One region of the Gordonia sp. GONU genome, then DNA from elsewhere that is predicted to be linked to it. Evidence: riboswitches for the same ligand, from Rfam matches in the RefSeq annotation. Region 1 holds a riboswitch; the other holds the start of a gene.
What was found. A riboswitch is a leader RNA that binds a small molecule or an ion and turns the genes downstream of it on or off. The one in region 1 is predicted to bind cyclic di-AMP.
Positions count from the first base shown of each region.

Region 2: another riboswitch for cyclic di-AMP. It lies ahead of NWF34_RS16585 (transglycosylase family protein); the one in region 1 lies ahead of NWF34_RS05610 (C40 family peptidase).

Region 1 is NZ_JANRHB010000004.1:93,692-103,810, reverse strand. Features, by position in the region: gene NWF34_RS05620 (DEDD exonuclease domain-containing protein) at 1-1,156, opposite strand, end outside; gene NWF34_RS05615 (hypothetical protein) at 1,499-1,729, shown strand; cyclic di-AMP (ydaO/yuaA leader) riboswitch at 1,837-2,069, shown strand; gene NWF34_RS05610 (C40 family peptidase) at 2,087-2,767, shown strand; gene NWF34_RS05605 (C40 family peptidase) at 2,905-3,984, shown strand; gene NWF34_RS05600 (hypothetical protein) at 3,994-5,397, shown strand; gene NWF34_RS05595 (glycosyltransferase family 4 protein) at 5,397-6,521, shown strand; gene NWF34_RS05590 (NADP-dependent oxidoreductase) at 6,529-7,476, opposite strand; gene NWF34_RS05585 (long-chain fatty acid--CoA ligase) at 7,556-9,364, opposite strand; gene NWF34_RS05580 (hypothetical protein) at 9,473-9,916, shown strand; gene NWF34_RS05575 (SRPBCC family protein) at 9,916-10,119, shown strand, end outside.
Region 2 is NZ_JANRHB010000019.1:24,406-34,524, forward strand. Features, by position in the region: gene NWF34_RS16565 (hypothetical protein) at 164-373, shown strand; gene NWF34_RS16570 (flavin reductase family protein) at 379-924, shown strand; gene moaA (GTP 3',8-cyclase MoaA) at 938-2,026, shown strand; gene NWF34_RS16580 (MoaD/ThiS family protein) at 2,039-2,287, shown strand; cyclic di-AMP (ydaO/yuaA leader) riboswitch at 2,539-2,739, shown strand; gene NWF34_RS16585 (transglycosylase family protein) at 2,745-3,380, shown strand; gene NWF34_RS16590 (molybdenum cofactor biosynthesis protein MoaE) at 3,569-4,000, opposite strand; gene NWF34_RS16595 (molybdenum cofactor biosynthesis protein B) at 4,029-4,532, opposite strand; gene moaC (cyclic pyranopterin monophosphate synthase MoaC) at 4,525-5,067, opposite strand; gene NWF34_RS16605 (hypothetical protein) at 5,073-5,303, opposite strand; gene NWF34_RS16610 (protein kinase) at 5,392-7,635, shown strand; gene NWF34_RS16615 (protein kinase) at 7,758-10,119, shown strand, end outside.

The sequences.
Region 1 (10,119 bases):
CGAGGCGTTTGGTGCACGTGCGGAGTCCGGCGGCTGCGGCGATCACGTCGGCAACCGTCGACGCGTTGTTGCGGTTGCCCACCGGACCGATGGATTCGTCGGTGGGGGTGCGGCTGACCTTGAGACGCGGGAAACGTTCCTCGGTCAGGGTCACCCACCACCCCTTGTGGGGCTGTGTCGAACGTCCGTTGTAGGCAGGTGCGTGCGCCGCCAGCAGTCGCAACTCGCGGACGGCCGCCTCCAGGGCGTGGGAACACTCGACGGCGTCGACACGCTCGGCGAGCAGGACCATCTCGGTGATGCGTCGCCGGGGATCGCTGCCGGAGAAATAGGAACGGACCCGGCGTCGTAGATCCACCGCGGTGCCGACATAGAGGACCTCGTTCGAGGGCCCGCGGAACAGGTAGACGCCGGGTCGGGCCGGTACCCGGTCGGCGAGGTGACGTTTGCCGCGCAGACGGGGATCGGTGCGCGGCAGGTAAGAGGTGAGGTCCCCGACCGTCGCGATGCCCTGGTTCCCGACGCGCTCGAGCAGACGGTGGAAGACCTCGACGGTGGCGCGGGCGTCGTCCAGTGCCCGGTGGGTGGGACGGACCGAGACGTCGAACAGATCGGCGAGGGCGCTCAGCTTGACCGTCGGCGCCTCGTCGCGCGACAGGATGCGCCGGGCCATTGTCACCGTGCACAGACTCAGGCTGAACGGCCAGTCGAGGTGGAGCCGGAGTGCGTTCTGCCGGAGGAACCCCATGTCGAAGCGAGCGTTGTGCGCGACCAGGATCGCCCCGCGGGCGAACTCGAGGAACGCCGGTAGTACCGACTCGATACGGGGTGCGTCGGTGACCATCGCGGTCGTGATCCCGGTGAGGGTGACGATCTGGGGCGGGATGGGGCGGCCGGGATCGACGAGGGTGGCGAACTCGCCGATCACCTCGCCTCCCCGGATCTTCACGGCGCCGATCTCGGTGATGCGGTCGCCCGCGGGATCGGACCCGGTGGTCTCGAGGTCGACGACGACGAGGGTGGTGTCGAAGAGTGCCCGGTCGCTGAACTCGTTCGATGTCGCGTCGCCACCGGTGGCCTGATCGGCGGCTTCGAGGTCGGCGAAGGTCAGTTGGCCCGAGGTCGTCTGTCCCGCGGCTGCACCGCCACCATCCATGCGCGTCACGGGCCGAACATTAGTTCGACGCACCGACAGGCCGGATGTGACACCCCGATCGATCGTTCTGTTCTCGGCGGAGATCGGCGAGAGGGGCGTTCGTCGATGTCGCCTGTTACCTCTGTGACGCATGTGTCGAACACTGTGCGAACGAGTTTGTCGGTGGTGCCCCCTAGTCTCCACCTCGAAGTGAGAGATCGTCGCCGGCGGCGGCGAACCACACCCCCACGAACCGCCCGATTCGGAGGTCAAACGCCTCCGGCGCCAAGATGAGATGGAGATCACACCATGCACGTTGACTGCGCGACCTGCCCGGCCCGCCCCGTCGCCTGTGACGGGTGCATGATGACAGTGCTTTTCGGCGGCCCGAACTGGGACGATGGGCCCGCTGAAGGTGGAGTTACGGTAACGGCGCAGGCCCTCGACGACGATGCTGAACTGGACCTCGCGATCGATGTGTTCCAGTCTGCTGCAATGGTCACCAGCAATGCTGCACGATCTGCAAGAAACTCGAAAACTGCACTTCATAGGGCATTTCAGGTCGTCGCCGGGACTGATCTCCGCGCGGGCTGAAAGTCGGGTGCGATCTGCGTGTCCGTTGCGTAGTGGACACAGGGCCGTCGATTTCGTAACCTTTCTGAGACCTTTGCGGAGCGTCCCGCTTCAACAGAAGTGGTCCGCACAAGTCACCGCTCAATCGCCCTTGCGGGCGAACCGGGGAACCACACACTTCGGGCAGCGCGGCCAGTCGATGTCAGTCCTGACACGACCCGGTGAGACTGTCCCGAATCGGGGTGAATCGCGTCAACGCGCAAGCGTGTCCTCTCGGGATACGGCTGTGCCGAAAACGCGTAGGGCCACTCTTCCGGCCCGAACCCGACAGCTAACTCGGTCGGCGGTACAGGGAGAAACTGAAGGAGAACTCGCTTCGTGGCCAAACATCGTTTGGAACAGCCCAATCGTGGGAGCAAGGTAGCCAAGAAGGCGGTGATCGCTGGATCGATCACGCTCGGTTCGCTCGCTGCTGCGGCCGGCCCTGCTCTTGCGGCCCCGGTCCACACCCCGCTCGGAACCTTCGAGATCCCGGCTCTGCCCGGCGAGCAGAAGGCTCCCGAGGCTGCGCCCGCGCCCAAGCCCGTCGCGAAGTCGCCGGCCGCAACGGTCGAGATCCCGAACGTCGGCCAGTTCACCATCCCGGGCATCGGCCAGAACCAGATCCCGGACCAGTTCCGTCCGCACGGTGGCGCCCCGCTCGGGCAGCCCCAACTGACCGCAGGCGAGAAGGCCGTCAAGGCCGCGGAGAGCAAGATCGGCTCGCCCTACTCCTACGGCTCGGCCGGCCCGAACGCCTTCGACTGCTCGGGTCTCGTCTACTGGTCCTACAAGCAGGCCGGCAAGACCATCCCGCGTGACAGCTACGGCCAGCTCGGTGGCGGTCGCCCGGTCTCGTACAGCGAGGCCAAGCCCGGCGACGTGATGATCTTCAACGGTGGCGGCCATGCCGGCATCTACGCCGGAAACGGACAGTTCGTCCATTCCTCGACCTACGGCACCCCCGTCAAGCGTGACGCGGTCAAGGAGTGGCAGCTCACCGGCATCCGCCGCTACTGACATCAACTGAACAAGAGCATCAGGGAAAGGGCGGGTCGCGGTTTGGTGCGATCCGCCCGATCCGGTCCTTGGGGTCATCGGGGGAACTTACGGTGGTCCGCGGACGATAACGAAGCGGTAAGGAAGTGACTGGCACCGTGCTTTCCGGGGAGGGGCGAGTGAACGCGACTCGTATCCGTGCACGATCGGGCCCGATGGTGCTCGTCATGTGTCTGCTGGCGGCCATTGTGACCGTCGTCCCACTGACGACCGGCGGAACCGGGCAGGCGCGGGCCGTGCCCGCGCGATCTGCCGATCAGCTTCTCGATCGGTACAAGCAGCTCGGCACCGAGGCCGAGAAGACCACCGAGGCGATGCACAACGCCAAGATCGAGTACGACAAGCAGCGCTCGATCGTCGTGCAGGCCAAGAAGGCCGCCGCCGACGCCCAGCGCAAGCTCGACATCAGCCGTGAGCAGCTCGCCGCTTACCAGGCGAGGGTCGACGCCATCGTGCGGGCCAGCTACCAGGGAGCCCGCGTCAGCGGACTCTATGCGGTGATGGTCAGCGACTCGCCGCAGGCCCTGCTCGACCAGATGTCGGGACTCGACATGATCTCGCGGCAGGCCGCATCGGACCTGACCGCCATCAAGAAGGTCCGCGCCCAGACCGCGGCCGCCAAGAAGGACGCCGACCAGACCGCGCTCGCCGCGTCGGAGGCGGTCTCGCGCGCCGAACGCGTCCGCGGAGACCTCCAGACCAAGCAGGCCGACCTGCAGATGCAGGCGATCCAGATCCGCGCGATCTACCAGTCGATGACCGGCAAGCAGCTCGCCGCCCTGCGCGGCCCGAGCTTCGACTTCGACCCGCGGATCGTCCCGAGGGGCACCGCCGCCGCACTCGTCGCCGTCCAGGCGGCGTTGACGCGAATCGGTGATCCCTATGTGTGGGGTGCCACCGGTCCGAGTTCCTTCGACTGCTCTGGTCTGATGGTGTGGGCCTACAAGCAGGCCGGCAAGACCCTCCCGCGGTCGAGTGAGGCGCAGATGGCCGGCGGACAGCCGGTGTCCCGCGAGGACCTCAAGCCCGGCGACCTGGTCATCTACTACCCGGACGCCCACCACGTGGGGATGTACGTCGGCGACGGTTACGTCATCCACGCCTCGACCTTCGGTGTCCCGGTCAAGGTCGTCCCGCTCGACGAGGCCGGCCCCTTCAACTCCGGCCGTCGGTTCTAGACTCCTCTGGTGGTCTCACTCCGCGGGCGTTGGCGCCCGACGCTCACCTCCGCGGTGGTGCTGCTGATCGGTGTGACCACCGGATGTGGGGGTCCGGGTCCGTCCTCGAACGTCGCATCGGTCTCCACCGGGTCCACCACGACGTCGACGACCCCGGCGAATGTGTATGAGCAGCAGCGTGCCGAGGGTGTGACGCGCCTGCTCGACGACCTCACCACGTCCGTGTCCGCGGGGGACCTGCGGGCGATCGGCCGCCTCGTGGACGACACGGCGACCCCGGCCTTCACGAATCGATGGGTGACCGCCGCGGAGAACTTCCGTCCCCGGCCGTTCTCCGGCGGCGAGTCCGACGGCCGCTTGCAGTTCGCCCGTTTTCGCTATCAGCTCGCACCCACCGAGGAAGCCGAGACACTGGTGCCCGCCGATGTCCAGGGGCTTCTCGACGTGAAGGGGAGTTCCGACTCCTGGGTCGCGCCGGTGGAGCTGCGATATGCCCTCGGAGGCGAGCGTGCGCCCGGGGTCGACGAACCCGAGGTGGTGGTGACCAACCAGTTCGTGGTCGCCAGGTACGGCGACGAGTGGAAGCTCGTCGGCGACGCCGAGGCGCTCGGCGGCGAACCGTCCCCGACCCAGATGTGGGAGCTCCCCGGACTCTCGGTCTCCGATGTGGAGACCGCGGGCGGGACGTCGGTGATCGCCTGGTACCTGCGCACCAACCCGGCGCTGGCGAACCTGCGCCGGCTGCTGCCCGATGCCGTCGACGCGGTGACCGCCTTCTGGGGCGACTCCTGGGATCGACGCGCAGTGCTCGTCGCGACCTCGACACCGAAGGAGTTCGACGAGCTCGTCGCGCCGGGACGCGGGGTGACCGGCACCGCGGCCGCCGCGACCGTGTACAGCCGAGTGGACTTCCCCCGGCGCACCGCCACCGGCCAGCGCATCGTCTTCACCCCAGCCGCCGACGACCTGGCCGCGCCGACGCTCGCCGTCGTGCTGCGCCACGAACTCACCCACGTCGCGGCCCGGGCCCAGACCGCCCTCGACGCCCCTCTCTGGATCACCGAGGGCGTGGCCGAGTACGTCGGCCGCAAGGGCACCTACACCCGACTCCCCGACGCCGCACCCGACCTGACCCAGGCGGTCCGTGCGGGCAACACCCCCACTGCGTTGCCCGACGACGCTGCCTTCGCCGTGGACGGGCAGAACTCCCAGATCGCCTATCAGAGTGCGTGGTCGATGGCTGCCTATGTCGCCGACCGGTACGACGAGGCGCGTCTGAAGCGGCTCTACCTCGGGGTCGCGGCAACCTCCGACCCGGCTCGCCAGGACGCCGCCATCCGGGCCGCGCTCGGCGTCGGTCGTGATGAACTGGTGGCCGGGTGGGGTCGATGGCTCGAGGGACAGGTCCGCTGATGTCACGAACCCTGTTGATCACGAATGACTTTCCGCCGCGGCCGGGCGGGATCCAGTCCTATCTGCAGAATCTGGTAGATCTGCTACCGCCGGAGGACATCGTCGTCTACGCGCCGCGCTGGCGCGGCCGGTCGCACATCGACTTCGACGCGGCAGCGCCGTACCGGGTGTACCGCCATCGCACGACGCTGATGCTGCCGACGCCGTTCGTCGCCCGACGTGCTGCGGAGATCGTTCGGCGCGAAGAGATCTCGACGGTCTGGTTCGGGGCGGCCGCACCGCTGGCCGTCCTGGCGCCCGCGATGAGGCGTGCCGGTGCCCAGCGCGTGCTCGCCAGTACGCACGGCCATGAGGTCGGCTGGTCGATGCTCCCGGTGGCACGTCAGGTACTCGGACACATCGGTCGCCACACCGACGTGATCACCTTCGTCAGCCGGTACACGCGCGGCCGATTCGCCTCCGCCTTCGGTCCGCATGCCGCACTCGAATACCTGCCGCCTGGTGTCGATGTCGACCGGTTCGCGCCCGATCCGATTCTGCGGCAGAAGTTCCGCGACCGTCACGACCTGGGGGACCGGCCGACCATCCTGTGTCTGTCGCGACTGGTGCCGCGTAAGGGGCAGGACGTGCTCATCCGGGCGCTGCCGCTGATCCGTCGCCGGATGCCCGATGCCGTACTGGTGGTCGTCGGCGGCGGCCCGTATGCGGAGAAGCTGCACGCACTCGCTGCCGAGGCGGATGTCACCGATCACGTGATCTTCACCGGATCGGTTCCGGCCGAAGAACTCTCGGCATATCACAACATCGCCGACGTCTTCGCGATGCCGTCCCGCACCCGCGGGGGCGGACTCGACGTCGAAGGGCTCGGAATCGTCTATCTCGAGGCCTCGGCGACCGGCGTGCCGGTGGTCGCCGGGCTCTCGGGTGGTGCGCCGGAGACCGTGGTGGAGGGGGTGACGGGGACGACGGTCGACGGCACCGACGTCGACGCCGTCGCCCTGGCGATCCTGGCGATCCTCGGCGACCGGGCGGCGGCGGCCGATATGGGCGCTGCCGGAAGGCGTTTCGTGATGGAGAACTGGCAGTGGAGTCAGATGGCGGCCCGGCTGCGCCAATTGCTCTGAGTCGTCCCTACGCCCCGGTCGAGACTCGAACCACGATCTTTCCTCGCACATGACCGGACTGGCTGCGCTCGTGAGCGCCGGCAGCGTCGGCCAGGTCGAAGACCTCGGCGATCTCCGGCTTGAGGTCGCCCGCGTCGGCGAGCCGGGCGAGCTCGGCGAGGTCCGCGGAGTCGGGACGCACCCACGCGTACTGGCCCCCGAACTCATCTCGCGCCCGTGCGTCGATGATGGAGGCGACGGTGCCGCCGTCGCGCAATACGTCTGGCACCGAATCGAGTGCCTCTCCACCGACATAGTCGAGGACGACGTCGACACCGGCGGGCTCGAGCGCACGTACCCGGTCTGCCAGACCATCCCCGTAGGTGGTGGGCTCGGCGCCGAGGGTTCGGAGGTAGTCGTGATTGGACTCCGAGGCGGTGCCGATCACCCGTGCGCCCAGAGATCGCGCGATCTGAACCGCGAACGACCCGACGCCGCCCGCGGCGGCATGGACCAGCACAGTGTGACCCGACTGCACGCCCGCCCGTCGAATCGTCTGGTACGCCGTCAGTCCGGCGAGCGGTACGGCCGCAGCCTCCTCGAACGACAAGCTGGACGGCTTGTGCGCGAGTGTGCGGACCGGTGCGGCGACCAGATCGGCGAACGTGCCGCCGGCGACCTCCCCGCCGACGACGTCCTTCCGGACGTAACCGAACACCTCGTCGCCCACCCGGAACTCCGGCGTGTCCAGGCCGACCTGCTCGACCACGCCCGCGACATCCCAACCCGGGATCACCGGGAACACGGTGTCCATGATCTCGGCGAGGTGTCCCTCGCGGACCTTCCAGTCCACGGGGTTGACACTCGAGGCGCGCACTCGGATCAGTACGGAGTCCGGACCGACCTTGGGCGTGGGGAGATCGGTGACCTCCAGGACATCAGGGCCGCCGAAGCGGCTGTAGGTGATTGCACGCATGGTGGCACCAACGGGTGCTCGGGCGGATTGATTCCTGATCCGGCGAACGGATCAGTTCTGGAAGATCACTTCTGGAGGATCACTTCTGGTAGATCGCCTCGATGTCGTCGGAGAACTTCTCCACGACCACGTTGCGCTTGACCTTGAGGGTCGGGGTCATCTCGCCGGTCTCCTCGGTGAAGTCCGACGGCAGGATGCGGAACTTCTTGATCGCCTCCGCGCTCGACACCGTCTTGTTGGCGGCGTCGATGGCCGACTGGATCTCGGCCCGCAGGTCGGCGTCGTCGGAGAGATCGGCGACCGAGGCCGACTCCGGCTTGTTGTTGCGTTCTTTCCAGGCGGGGAACGCTTCGGAGTCGATCGTGATCAGCACGCCGATGAACGGCTTCGCGTCGCCGACGACCATCGCCTGGGAGATCAGGGCGTTGGCGCGGATGACGTCCTCGAGTCCGGCGGGGGAGACGTTCTTGCCGCCCGCGGTCACGATGAGTTCCTTCTTGCGGCCGGTGATCGTGATGAAGCCGTCGGCGTCGACGGTGCCGAGGTCGCCGGTGTGGAACCAGCCGTCGACGATCGCGGTGGCCGTCGCCTCCGGGTTCTGCCAGTACTCCTTGAACACGACGCCGCCCTTGAGCAGGATCTCGCCGTCCTCGCCGAGGCGAACGGCGTTGCCCGACAAGGGCTTGCCGACGGTGCCGATCTTCCAGGCGGAGGGGGTGTTCACACTGAACGCGGCGGTCGACTCGGTCAGGCCGTAACCCTCGAACACCGGGATGCCGACGCCGGAGAAGAAGTGGCCCAGGCGTGCACCGAGGGGGCCGCCACCGGAGATCGCCATCCCGCACTCGCCGCCGAGGGCGTCGCGGAGCTTCTTGTAGACGAGCGCGTCGAACAGGGCGTGCTTGAGCTTGAGGAGCAGCCCGATCTGACCCTTCTCACGCGCCTCGGAGTAGGCGATGGCGGTCTCGGCCGCGGCGTCGAAGATCTTGCCCTTGCCGCCGTCGTGGGCCTTCTGGCGCGCGGAGTTGTAGACCTTCTCGAACACGCGCGGCACCGAGAGGATGAGCGACGGCTTGAAGACCGCGAACTCGTCGACGAGGGTCTTGATGTCACTGGTGTGCCCGACCTCGGCGCCGGCCTCGATCGCGACCAGGGTGATGGCGCGGGCCAGGACGTGTGCGAGCGGCAGGAACATCAGGAGACGCTTCTCGTCGCGCGCGATGAGGTCGTCGAGGATGTCGCCGGCGAGGACCGCGCGCACCTCGGAGAGCATGTTCGAATGGGTCAGCTCGCACCCCTTCGGTCGCCCGGTGGTGCCCGAGGTGTAGATGAGGGTCGCCGGGTCGGCGGCACCGACGGTCGCGCGGCGCTTGGCGACCTCGTCGTCGTGGACATCGGCGCCGGCGGACACGAGTTCGTCGACGGCACCCGGTCCGTCGGCGCGATCGATCTGGAACACCTTGACCGATTCGGTCAGCGAGTCGATGGACTCGAAGGCGGCACGATGGCCGTCGTCTTCGAGGACGATCGCGACGGCGCCGGAATCGCGCATGATCCACTCGATCTGGCTGGCCGACGACGAGTCGTAAATCGGCACGGTGATCGCGCCGGCCGACCAGATCGCGAAGTCGAAGAGGTTCCACTCGAGGCGGGTGCGCGAGAGAAGTGCGACGCGGTCGCCCGGGTTCACGCCGGAGGCGATCAGGCCCTTGGCGATCGACGAGATGCGTGCTGCGGCATCAGCGGCCGTGATCGGCGCCCAGGTATCGCCCTGTTTGTGGCGGAACACGACGTGCTGAGGTGATCGCTGTGCCAGATCGAAGATGATGTTCGTGCAGTTCTCGTCGTCGGCGATCGAGAATTTCGCAGGCACGCTGTACTCACTCATCGTGGTTACCCTCCAGTAGATGCCGTTGTGCAGATCGTAACTCTGTTGGGAACCGGGACGTTCACGGCACCGCCCGTCGGGTGCACTACCCTGCGCCGACACGAGTATGTGAAGCTAGTGGGCGTGACGAGCATCCAGGTGGCCGACGAGGTCTTCGTCGCCGCGGCACCCCGCCTGGCCGCTGCCGTGATCGGCGACCCCGCGAACTGGCGGCGATGGTGGCCCGACCTGCGTCTGGCGGTCACCGAAGACCGTGCCGAGCAGGGGGTCCGGTGGCGTGTCGACGGACCGGTGGCCGGAACGATGGAGATCTGGAACGAAGCCATTCTCGACGGCTTCGTACTGCACTACTTCCTCCATGCGGAACCGACGCAGCCGCTGGGCGGCGAGCGGGGAGACGATCCGCGCGCACGCGCCGACGCGCTGGCGGAGGAGAACAAACGTCGTCGTGTGGCGGGCAAGGACATGTCCTTCGAGGTGAAGAAGCTCCTCGAGGCCGGCCGGCACGTGGGCGGTCCGGCCGCCGGTGCCGAGACCGCCGAGGCCGTGTGATGGCCGATCACACCGAACGCGACATCGTCATCGGCGCGGACGCCGAGGACATCCTGGCCGTGATCTCCGATTTCGAGCACTACCCGGACTGGGTCGCCGCGGCGCGTGAGGTCGAGGTGCTGCGCGCCGACGCCGCCGGGCGCGCACTCGAGGTGCGGTTCGTGCTCGACGCCGGTGTCCTGCAGGACACGTATGTGCTTGCC
Region 2 (10,119 bases), on a different contig from region 1:
TCTCTACAGCCCCCGGGAAGTCCGTAAGGGCCCAGACGGATGCAAGGCGCCTGCTGCCCCATGGTAGCCAACACCCCACCGCCGGTCACACCATTACCTCCGCGCACCCCGTTCCACCCATCACTCGGCGTCGTCTGCCGACGAGTGCACTACCGTGGATGGCATGCAGAAGACGACGTCCCCACGGTTGCTGCAGGTGGCCATGGTGATCTTCGCGATCGGACTCATCGCTCTCGTGGCGCTGTTCGTGACCCCGCTCCTCACCGACGGCGACACCGCCCCGACCTTCGTCTACCTGCTGACCATGTGCGCACCTCTGGGTTTTCTCCTCGGCCTGGTGTACGCACTCCGTGCCGGACGCCGAGCCAGGTGAGGACCGTGACAGCGACCATCGACACCACTCCAGACCTTGCCCCCGTCTCCGACGCCAAGGCCCTCCGGGAGGCGTTCAGCTGCTTCCCGAGCGGCGTCGTGGCGGTGTGTTGCCTACGGGGTGAGGGAGATTCGACCACGCTGATCGGAATGGCGGCGAGTTCCTTCACGACCGTCTCCCTCGACCCGCCGCTGGTGTCGGTGTGCGTCCAGAACACGTCGACGACGTGGCCGCAGATCCGTACCGCGCCGGCCATCGGGGTCAGTGTCTTCGCCGGCGACCAGACCGACGTCTGCAAGCAGCTCGCCGGTCCGGCGGAGCGCCGGTTCGACGGCATCACGCCGCTGAGCACCGACGCCGGGGCGGTGTTCGTCCCCGATGCGGCCGCCCACCTGTCGTGCAGCATCCACAACGAGATCCAGGCGGGCGACCACACCGTGGTGCTGCTGGAGATCAACACCCTGCGTGCCGATCCCGGTGTCGAGCCACTCGTGTTCCACGCCAGCACCTTCCGCGCTCTCGAAGCCCGCAAGGGTCCGAACGCCACGTGATCCGCAGGTCAGCATGAGCACGGTCGGCCTCGGGATTCCGATGCCACGGCCGCACTCGGCCGGGGCATCCGCCGACGCTCCCACGCAGGGCCCCCTGCGTGACACGTTCGGGCGGGTGGCGAAGGACCTTCGCGTCTCGGTGACCGACCGGTGCAACCTGCGCTGTACCTATTGCATGCCCGCCGAGGGCCTCGACTGGATGCCGACCGAGGCGGTGCTGAGCGCTGACGAGCTGATCCGGGTGCTGACCGTCGCGGTCCGCGACCTGGGGATCGAACGCATCCGGTTCACCGGCGGCGAGCCGCTGCTGCGGGGCGACCTCGAGCAGATCATCGGTGCCGTCTCCGCACTGCCGCAACGCCCGGAGATCGCGATGACCACCAACGGTCTCGGACTCTCCCGGCGGATCGACGGGCTCGTGGCGGCCGGCCTCAACCGCATCAACATCTCCCTCGACACCGTCGACCGGGAACGATTCGCCGAGATCACCCGACGCGACCGGCTCGACGACGTGCTGACGGGTCTGGCGGCCGCCAGACGCGCGGGACTCGACCCCGTCAAGGTCAACGCCGTGATCCCCGACCGCGCCGACCTCGACGCCGTACCGGATCTCCTCGCCTACTGCCTGGAGCACGGCTACGAGCTGCGCATCATCGAACAGATGCCACTCGACGCCGATCACGCCTGGCAGCGATCCCGGATGGTGACCGCCGACGAGATCCTGGCGACCCTGCGCACACGGTTCACCCTGCTGCCCGATCCGGCACCGCGCGGCAGCGCGCCGGCGGCCACGTGGCTCGTCGACGGCCATCGGACGTCCCGGGGCCCGGCAAAGGTCGGGGTGATCGCGTCGGTCACCCGCCCGTTCTGCGGCGACTGCGACCGCACCCGGCTGACCGCCGACGGCTCGCTGCGCAACTGCCTGTTCGCGTCCTCGGAAACAGATCTGCGCACCACCCTGCGAACCCTGCCCGACGACGAGGTCGACGCGGCCGTGGCGGCGCTGTGGCGCACCGACATGTGGCAGAAGGCGCCCGGGCACGAGGTGAACGCCGCCGGCTTCCAGCAGCCGTCGCGGCCCATGTCCGCCATCGGTGGATAGGCTCGGGTTCCGATGAACCTCACCGTCCGCTTCTTCGCCGCCGCGCGCGCCGCCGCCGGCACCGAGTCGCGGGTCGTCGACATCGACCCGGCGACCACCCTCGGAGACCTCGAGTCGACACTGTCCGCCGGCAACCCCGGATTGGCGACGGTTCTCGAGCGTTGCTCCTACCTCCGCGACGAGATCGCGCTCACTGACCGTTCACAGCCGCTCGGCATCTGCTCGACACTGGACGTCCTCCCGCCGTTTGCCGGTGGTTGATACCACTTCGGGCATGTGACCTTTGTCACATAACGGAGTGGTAACGAGCAGGCCACGGGAGCGCATCCGGCCCGATGAACTGGGATGACGCCGAAAGTGGGTCGGGAGACCAGGATCTGGCGCGAAAATCAGTTGCGAACTAGCAGGTGAATCACTCCATCGAACGACGTACTGTACGAAGCGACCTTCTCGAAGGTCACGGTAAGGAAACAGAACATACGTCCTGCCGGCCGCGCCGAGCCTCGCTCCGCCGGTGGGAACGACCGAACGAATCTAGGAGCGAGGACGGGGGACCCAACCTCATCCCCTGAGACCGGGCACCACACCAGGTGTCCTCGGGGTTAAGTCCCAGGCGCAGAACCGTGATTAACATTCACGGGGACGCACTGGGGCCGAGCAACCTCTCGCTCGAACCCGACAGCTGACTTCGTAGGCGCGTGGAGAGAGGAATCGATCTATGACCGGACGTCACCGCAAGCAGACGACCAGCTCGACCACCAAGACCATCACCAAGGTCGCCCTCACCGGCGCCGCCCTCGGTGGCGGAGCCGCCCTCATGGGCACCGGTACCGCGAACGCCGCGACCGACGCCGAATGGAACAAGGTCGCCCAGTGTGAGTCCGGCGGTAACTGGGCCATCAACACCGGCAACGGCTACCACGGCGGCCTGCAGTTCTCGCCGAGCACCTGGAGCGGCCACGGCGGCGGCGAGTTCGCCCCGACCGCCGAGCAGGCCACCCGCGAGGAGCAGATCGTCGTCGCCGAGCGCGTGCTCGCTTCGCAGGGCAAGGGCGCATGGCCCACCTGCGGCGTCGGCCTCTCGGGTCACACCCCGCGCACCGCGCCGAGCGATGTCCCGGCCCCGATCGTCAAGCAGCTCCAGGACGGCAACGGCAGCTTCAGCCTCGTCAAGGCCCCTGAGGCCAAGACCACCGACGACGTCGCCAACCAGGTCACCTCGGTCCTCACCGACTCCGGCGTGAGCCCCGAGGTCAAGAACCTCTGGAACGCCGCCAAGAGCAGCGGTGTCTCGCTGAGTCCCGAACAGATCAAGCTCTTCAACGACAACAAGCACCTGCTGCCCAACCCCTGATCTGCAGGTAGCCCGGACACCGATTCGGAGCAACGCAGAGGGCCACAGACAAAGGGCCCCGCACGATGAGCGATCCGTGCGGGGCCCTTTTCCAATTCTTCACGCTCCCTGAGGTGCGAAGAGCGATAGCGACGAGCCATCTCCTGCTCCCTGAGGTGCGAGGAGCGATAGCGACGAGCCTCGAAGGGCTAGGCCGAGTTGATCCACTCCTCGGTGCCGTCGTCGTAGTACTGGTGCTTCCAGACCGGCAGACGCGCCTTCACCTCGTCGACGAGCCGCGCGCACGTCTCGAATGCGGCGCGGCGATGGTCGGCGGCCACGGTCACCACGAAGGCGACATCCCCGATCTCGAGTTCTCCGACGCGGTGCGAGACCGCGACCGCGCGCACACCGTCGACCGACGAGACCTCCTCGACGACCTCGGTCAGCACCCTGGACGCCGTCGGATGGGCGGAATAGTCGAGAGCGGCGACGTTCCGGCCGCCGTCGTGGTCGCGGACCGCGCCCACGAAGCCGACGATCGCGCCGGCCTTCCCGTCGGCGGCGTCGGCGACCATCGCCTCGTGGTCGGCGAGCCCGATCGGCTCCTCCGACACCGCGGTGTGTACGACTACGGTCATTCGCGAATCCTGTCCTGTCGCGGGACGATCAGTGATCCCCGCCGCGGATCTGATCGAGTGCGTGGTGCACGACGTCCGTGAGGACGGTCAGGCCGTCCCGTACGCCCCCGGTCGAGCCGGGCAGGTTCACCACCAGTGTCGTCCCGGCGACGCCGGCGAGGCCGCGTGAGAGCACGGCGGTCGGGACCGTGGGCAGTCCGGCCGCACGGATGGCGTCGGCCAGGCCGGGGATCTCGACGTCGAGCAGCGGTCGCGTCTCCTCGGGGGTGCGGTCGGTGGGTGAGAGACCTGTTCCGCCGGTGGTGATCACGAGGTCGACGCCGGCGTACACGGCGGCACGGATCGCGGCGCCCACGGGCGGCCCGTCGGCCACCACATCGCGTTCGGCGACGCGGAAACCCTGCTCGACGAGCCAGCCCTCGATGATCGGACCGGTGCGGTCCGGGTAGATCCCGGTACTCGCGCGCGTCGACGCGACGACGATCTGCGCGACGCGTCGTCGTGCGGGGTCGGGCGGCGTGTTCTCAGCCATCGGCCGGGTCGTCCCGGTACCAGTCGCCGGATTTGCCGCCGGTCTTCTCGAGCAGGCGGATCCCGTCCATGCGCGCCCGCTTGTCCACGGACTTGACCATGTCGTGCAGCGTCAACCCGGTGACGGCCACCGCGGTCAGTGCCTCCATCTCGACGCCCGTCTGGCCGGACGTGGCGACGGTCGCGGTCACGTCGATGGAGTCGGTGCCGATGGTGAAGTCGACCTCCACCGACGACAACGCCAGCTGATGGCAGAGCGGGATCAGCTCGTCGGTGCGTTTGGCCGCCATGATCCCGGCGATGCGCGCGGTCGCGAGAACATCGCCCTTGGGCAGCTTCGACTCACTGAGCAGACCGATCACCTCGGCCGTGGTGTGAAAGGTGCCGCCGGCGATCGCACGACGCTTCGTCGGGGCCTTGTGTCCCACGTCGACCATGCGCGCCGTCCCGGCGTCGTCGATGTGCGTCAGGCGACCGGCGTCGGCACCCTCACCCGAAAAGACCGACCCGCCGCCGTCATCTCCGGTGGTCGGCATCGGTATCAGCGGTTGACGACCGTCTTCGACTGCACGAAGGGCAGATCGTCGACCGGGAGCGGGAACTCGACTTCACCGAACGGGGACAGTGCACCCGAGATGTGCGTCGCGAGTTCGGAGACCGCATGGTCGGCGGCGTCACCGTTGTCATCCTGGGGCCAGCCGTTGTCGACGTAGCGCTTCTTGCCGGCCTTCTCACCACTGTTGTTTGCCACGGGAGCATTGTGCCACGCCATTCGAATGAAGAAGTGCCGTGTCCGGGGCATGGCGGCCGGAGCGGGGCTATCGTCGTCGCATCACCGGTCACGCCACCAGGAGGCGCTGATGGCCCACCACCCTGAACAGGTCGCCGGCTACCGGGTGATCAGCCGCCTGGGCACGGGCGGCATGGGGACCGTCTACCTGGTGGAGAACCCCCAACTGCGGCGGCGTGAGGCGCTCAAGGTCATCTCGATCGCCGAGACCGTCGACGAGGAGTTCGTCCGTCGGTTCAGCCGGGAGGCCCAGACCGCTGCTGCCCTCGACCACCCCAACATCGTCACCATCTATCACTACGGCGTCACCGACGACGACCCGTGGTTCACGATGACCTACCTCGACGGACAGGACCTGCGTCGTAGTTCGTTCCGGCCCGACGAGATCCTCACGGTCGTCGACCGCGTCGCCGACGCCCTCGATTACGCCCACGCGCACGGTGTCGTGCACCGCGACATCAAGCCGGGCAACATCCTCGTCACCAGGCGGGCGATGGACGGCGCCCTCGACCGGGTAGTCGTCCTCGACTTCGGGATCGCGAAACTCGCCACCGCCACCACGCTGACCGCACCGTCGTCGTTCGTCGGCACGCTGGTCTATGCGGCCCCGGAGATCCTCGACGGCAAGCCCGCGGGCCCGGCGTCGGATCAGTACGCGCTCGCCTGCACCGCCTACGAGCTGCTCTCCGGAACCACCCCGTTCGACGCCGACACCCAGACCCGGCACATCGTCGCGAAGCTGACGTCGCCGCCGGAACGGATCAGCCGGTATCGCCCCGACCTCGCCGCGCTCGACCCGGTCTTCGACCGTGCCCTGGCCCGCGGCCCGCTGGACCGCTACCCCACGTGCCGCGATTTCGCCGCGGACCTGCGTGCGGCGCTCGGCCGGTCGGGACCCGACGCCCGATCCGGCACCTCGGCGACTCACTTCGTCCCGCCACTGGCACCGGAGACCTTGCCGCCGCCCGCCCAGCAGCCGCGGTATCCGGGTCCGTCCCAGCAGAGTCCGCCCCAACAGAGTCCCCCGCTGTACGCGCAGAGCCCGTCCGGGCGGCAGCCTCCTTCCGAGACACAGCACCGGTCGTCGCCCGGCTTCACTCCCCCGCTCCCCGCGCACTCGGCCCCCACGCAGGCCGCGCCGCCGGGTCGTCGACGCCGATGGCCGTGGATCGCCGGTGCGGCTGCGATCGTCGCGGTGCTGGCGGCGGTCGCGGCCGTCGCACTGGTCACCCAAGGTGGTGATGACGACGGCGGCGCTGCGTCGGGCCCGCAGGCCGCCGAGGCGTCCGAGGTCCCGCTCAGCGCGGGCCTGGGCACCACCTGTTCGATCCGCGACGGCACCGCCTACTGCTGGGGCGACAACCAGGCCGGGCAGCTCGGCGACGGCACCACGACCAACCGCTGGAAACCCACGCGCGTCGCCGACCTGTCCGGCGTCACCTCCATCACCACCGGCGGTCCCAACAGCTGCGCGATCGCCGCCGGCGTCGCCTACTGCTGGGGCAACAACGACTACGGGCAGATCGGTGACGGCACCACGACCAGTCGGTGGAAGCCCACGCGGGTGGCCGATCTCACCGACGTCACCGCGATCTCGACCGCCAACTGGGCGACCTGCGCGATCTCCGCGGGACTCGCCTACTGTTGGGGCACCAACGATTTCGACCAATTGGGTGACGGTTCGACGGCCAACCAGTACCGCCCGGTGCGCGTCGCCGGACTCGAGGACGTGACCTCGATCAGTGTCGGCGTCAACTTCACGTGCGCGGTCGCGGGCGGCGACGCCTACTGCTGGGGCCTCAACGACAACGGTCAGGTCGGCGACGGCACCACCTACAACCAGTCGAAGCCCACCCGGGTGGCCGACCTCGACGCCGCGACGTCGGTGTCGGCCGGCGCCCAGGCCGCCTGCGCCATCGCCGGCGGCAGCGCATATTGCTGGGGCAACAACGCTTTCGGGCAGCTGGGCGACGGCACGAAGGAGTCGCGCACCACCGCGACGCAGGTGTCCGGCGTCGACGGCGTGACCGGCATCAGCACCGGAACGGGGCACACGACCTGTGCGATCGCCGGCGGCGTCGGCTACTGCTGGGGCGCCAACGCCTGGGGATCGGTCGGCGACGGCACCCTCACCGACCGTCCGAATCCCACCCGGCTCAACGGATTGTCCGATGTCACCGCGATCTCGGCGGGCGAACGGACGACGTGCGCACTCGCGTCGTCGTACGTCTATTGCTGGGGTTTCAACGCGACCGGTCAGCTCGGCGTCGGCAACACCGACGACCGCCTGACACCCACTCAGGTCGCGTACTAGGCACGGTCGCGCACAGCCGGGAGTCATCCGGTTGAAGGGTGCCCCAGACGGATGTGCCTTCGGTATCGTCCCAGCGTACGTCCGCCAGGAGTCCGAGTTCATCGTCAGAAAGAGGTGTCGCCGTGCCGTTGAGTCCGGGCACCCACATCGCCGGCTACCGCGTGATCTCCCAGCTCGGTGCCGGTGGCATGGGCGAGGTGTATCTCGTCGAGAACCTGCAACTCGAGCGGCGGGAGGCGTTGAAGGTCATCTCGACGGCGGTCAGTGCGCAGCCCGGGTTCAACCAGCGCTTCACCAACGAGGCACGTACCACCGCGAAGCTCGACCACCGCAGCATCATCACGATCCACCAGTACGGCATCGAGGACGGTTCGCCGTGGTTCTCGATGAGCTACGTGGAGGGCAAGGACCTCACCGAGGAGCGGCTGAAGCCGGCCGAGGTCTCGACGGTCGTCACCCAGGTCGCCGACGCCCTCGACTACGCCCACCGGCACCAGGTGGTGCACCGGGACATCAAGCCCGCCAACATCCTCGTGACCCGCGACCCCGCGACCGGCCAGATCGATCGTGCACTCGTGCTCGACTTCGGCATCGCCAAGCTCGCCGGCTCGGCCAACCTCACCGGCACCCACTCGTTCATCGGGACCGTCGCGTTCTCGGCACCGGAAACCCTCGAAGGTGCCGACGCCACAGCACGTTCCGACCAGTACTCGCTGGCCTGCACCGCCTACGCCCTCCTCGCCGGGCAGCCGCCGTTCGTCGGCCAGTCCGAGCCGTCGGTGATGCTCGGCCACATCCAGCGTCCGGTCCCCCACATCGGCCAGTTGCGCGGCGATCTCGCACAGCTCGACCCGGTCTTCCAGCGTGCACTCGCCAAGGACCCGGCGGCCCGCTATCCCGACTGCCGCAGCTTCGCCGCCGCACTGAAGTCGGCGATCGAAGCCCCTGCAGCGCAGGGCAATACGATCGCGGCCGCAGCAGTTCCCCCGCCGACCCTCGTCGGTGGCAGCACCGGCGCACCGTCGGCGCCGCAGCAGCCGTACGGCCAGACCTACGGGCAGTACACCCCGCCGCCACAGCCGACGATGACCGGCCCCTCGGGGCCCCAGCCGTTGATGAACCATCCCTCCGGACCCGGCATGGCCGGCCCGAACATCTCTGGGTCGAATATGTCTGGGCCGAACATGTCTGGGCCGCAGCCGCTTTACGGCACGCAGCCGCCGGCCGCCGCGCAGGTCGGATACCCGGGCGCACCAGCCACCCCGCCGAAGAAGAAGCGCACCGGCCTGATCATCGCCGGCGTCCTCGGCGCCGTGCTGGTGGTCGTCATCGGTGCGATCGCCGGCCTGGTCCTCCTCGGCAGCACCGTCGACGACCCGGAGAAGGCCACCGTCGCACAACCGTTGGTGAGCACCAACTTCGGAACCAGCTGCGCGATCGTCAACGGCGCCGTGAACTGCTGGGGCGACAACACCACCGGACAGCTCGGCGACGGGACGACCACTCCGCACAGTCGGCCGGCCACGGTCGGCGGGGTCACCGACGCGACGTCGGTCTCCGTCGGCGGCTACCTCACCGGCGACAACAAGTACGTCGGCACGGCCTGTGCGGTCGCCGCCGGCGCGGCGTGGTGCTGGGGCAACAACCACTACGGCGAGGTCGGCAACGGCTCCGACGGCAACACGGTCGACGCCGCGACGAAGATCGGCACGATCTCCGACGTCAAGGCGGTCAGCACCGGCTGGGGCACCAGCTGCGCGGTCGCGGGCACCGACGCCTATTGCTGGGGCAACAACGAGTACGGCCAGCTGGGCACCGGCGGCACCGACCCCGTCTCGGTTCCCACCAAGGTCCCGGGCCTCGGCGTCGTCACCGACATCACCACCGCCTACGGCACCACCTGTGCCGTGTCCGACGGGTCGGCGTTCTGCTGGGGCAACAACGACAACGGGCAGATCGGTGACGGCAGCACCACCGAGCGGTCGGCGCCGGTGAAGATCGGCGGCCTGAGCGACGTCGCCGACATCACCCTCGGCGGCTACCACGAGTCCGATCCCGACGACGACAACGACCCGAGCACCAACACCAGCACCTACTACCAGACGGCGTGTGCGATCGCCGGCGGCGGAGATGCGTACTGCTGGGGCGCCAACGCCTACGGCCAGATCGGCAACGGCACCGCCGAACCGCGGAACACGCCGACCAAGGTGAACGGCATCTCCAAGGCGTCGGCCATCGCCACCGACTGGGGAACCACCTGCGCGGTCGCCGACAAGAAGGCGTACTGCTGGGGCGACGACGACCGCAGCCAGCTCGGCTCCGGCGGCGGCTCGGTGAAGATCCCCCGCGAGGTCAGCAGTCTGAAGGATGTCACCTCGATCTCGACCGGCAACGGCACGTCGTGCGCGATGGCTTCCGGTTCGGTCTGGTGCTGGGGCTTCAACAACGACGGGCAGATCGGTGACGGCTCGAGCGGCGAATCGG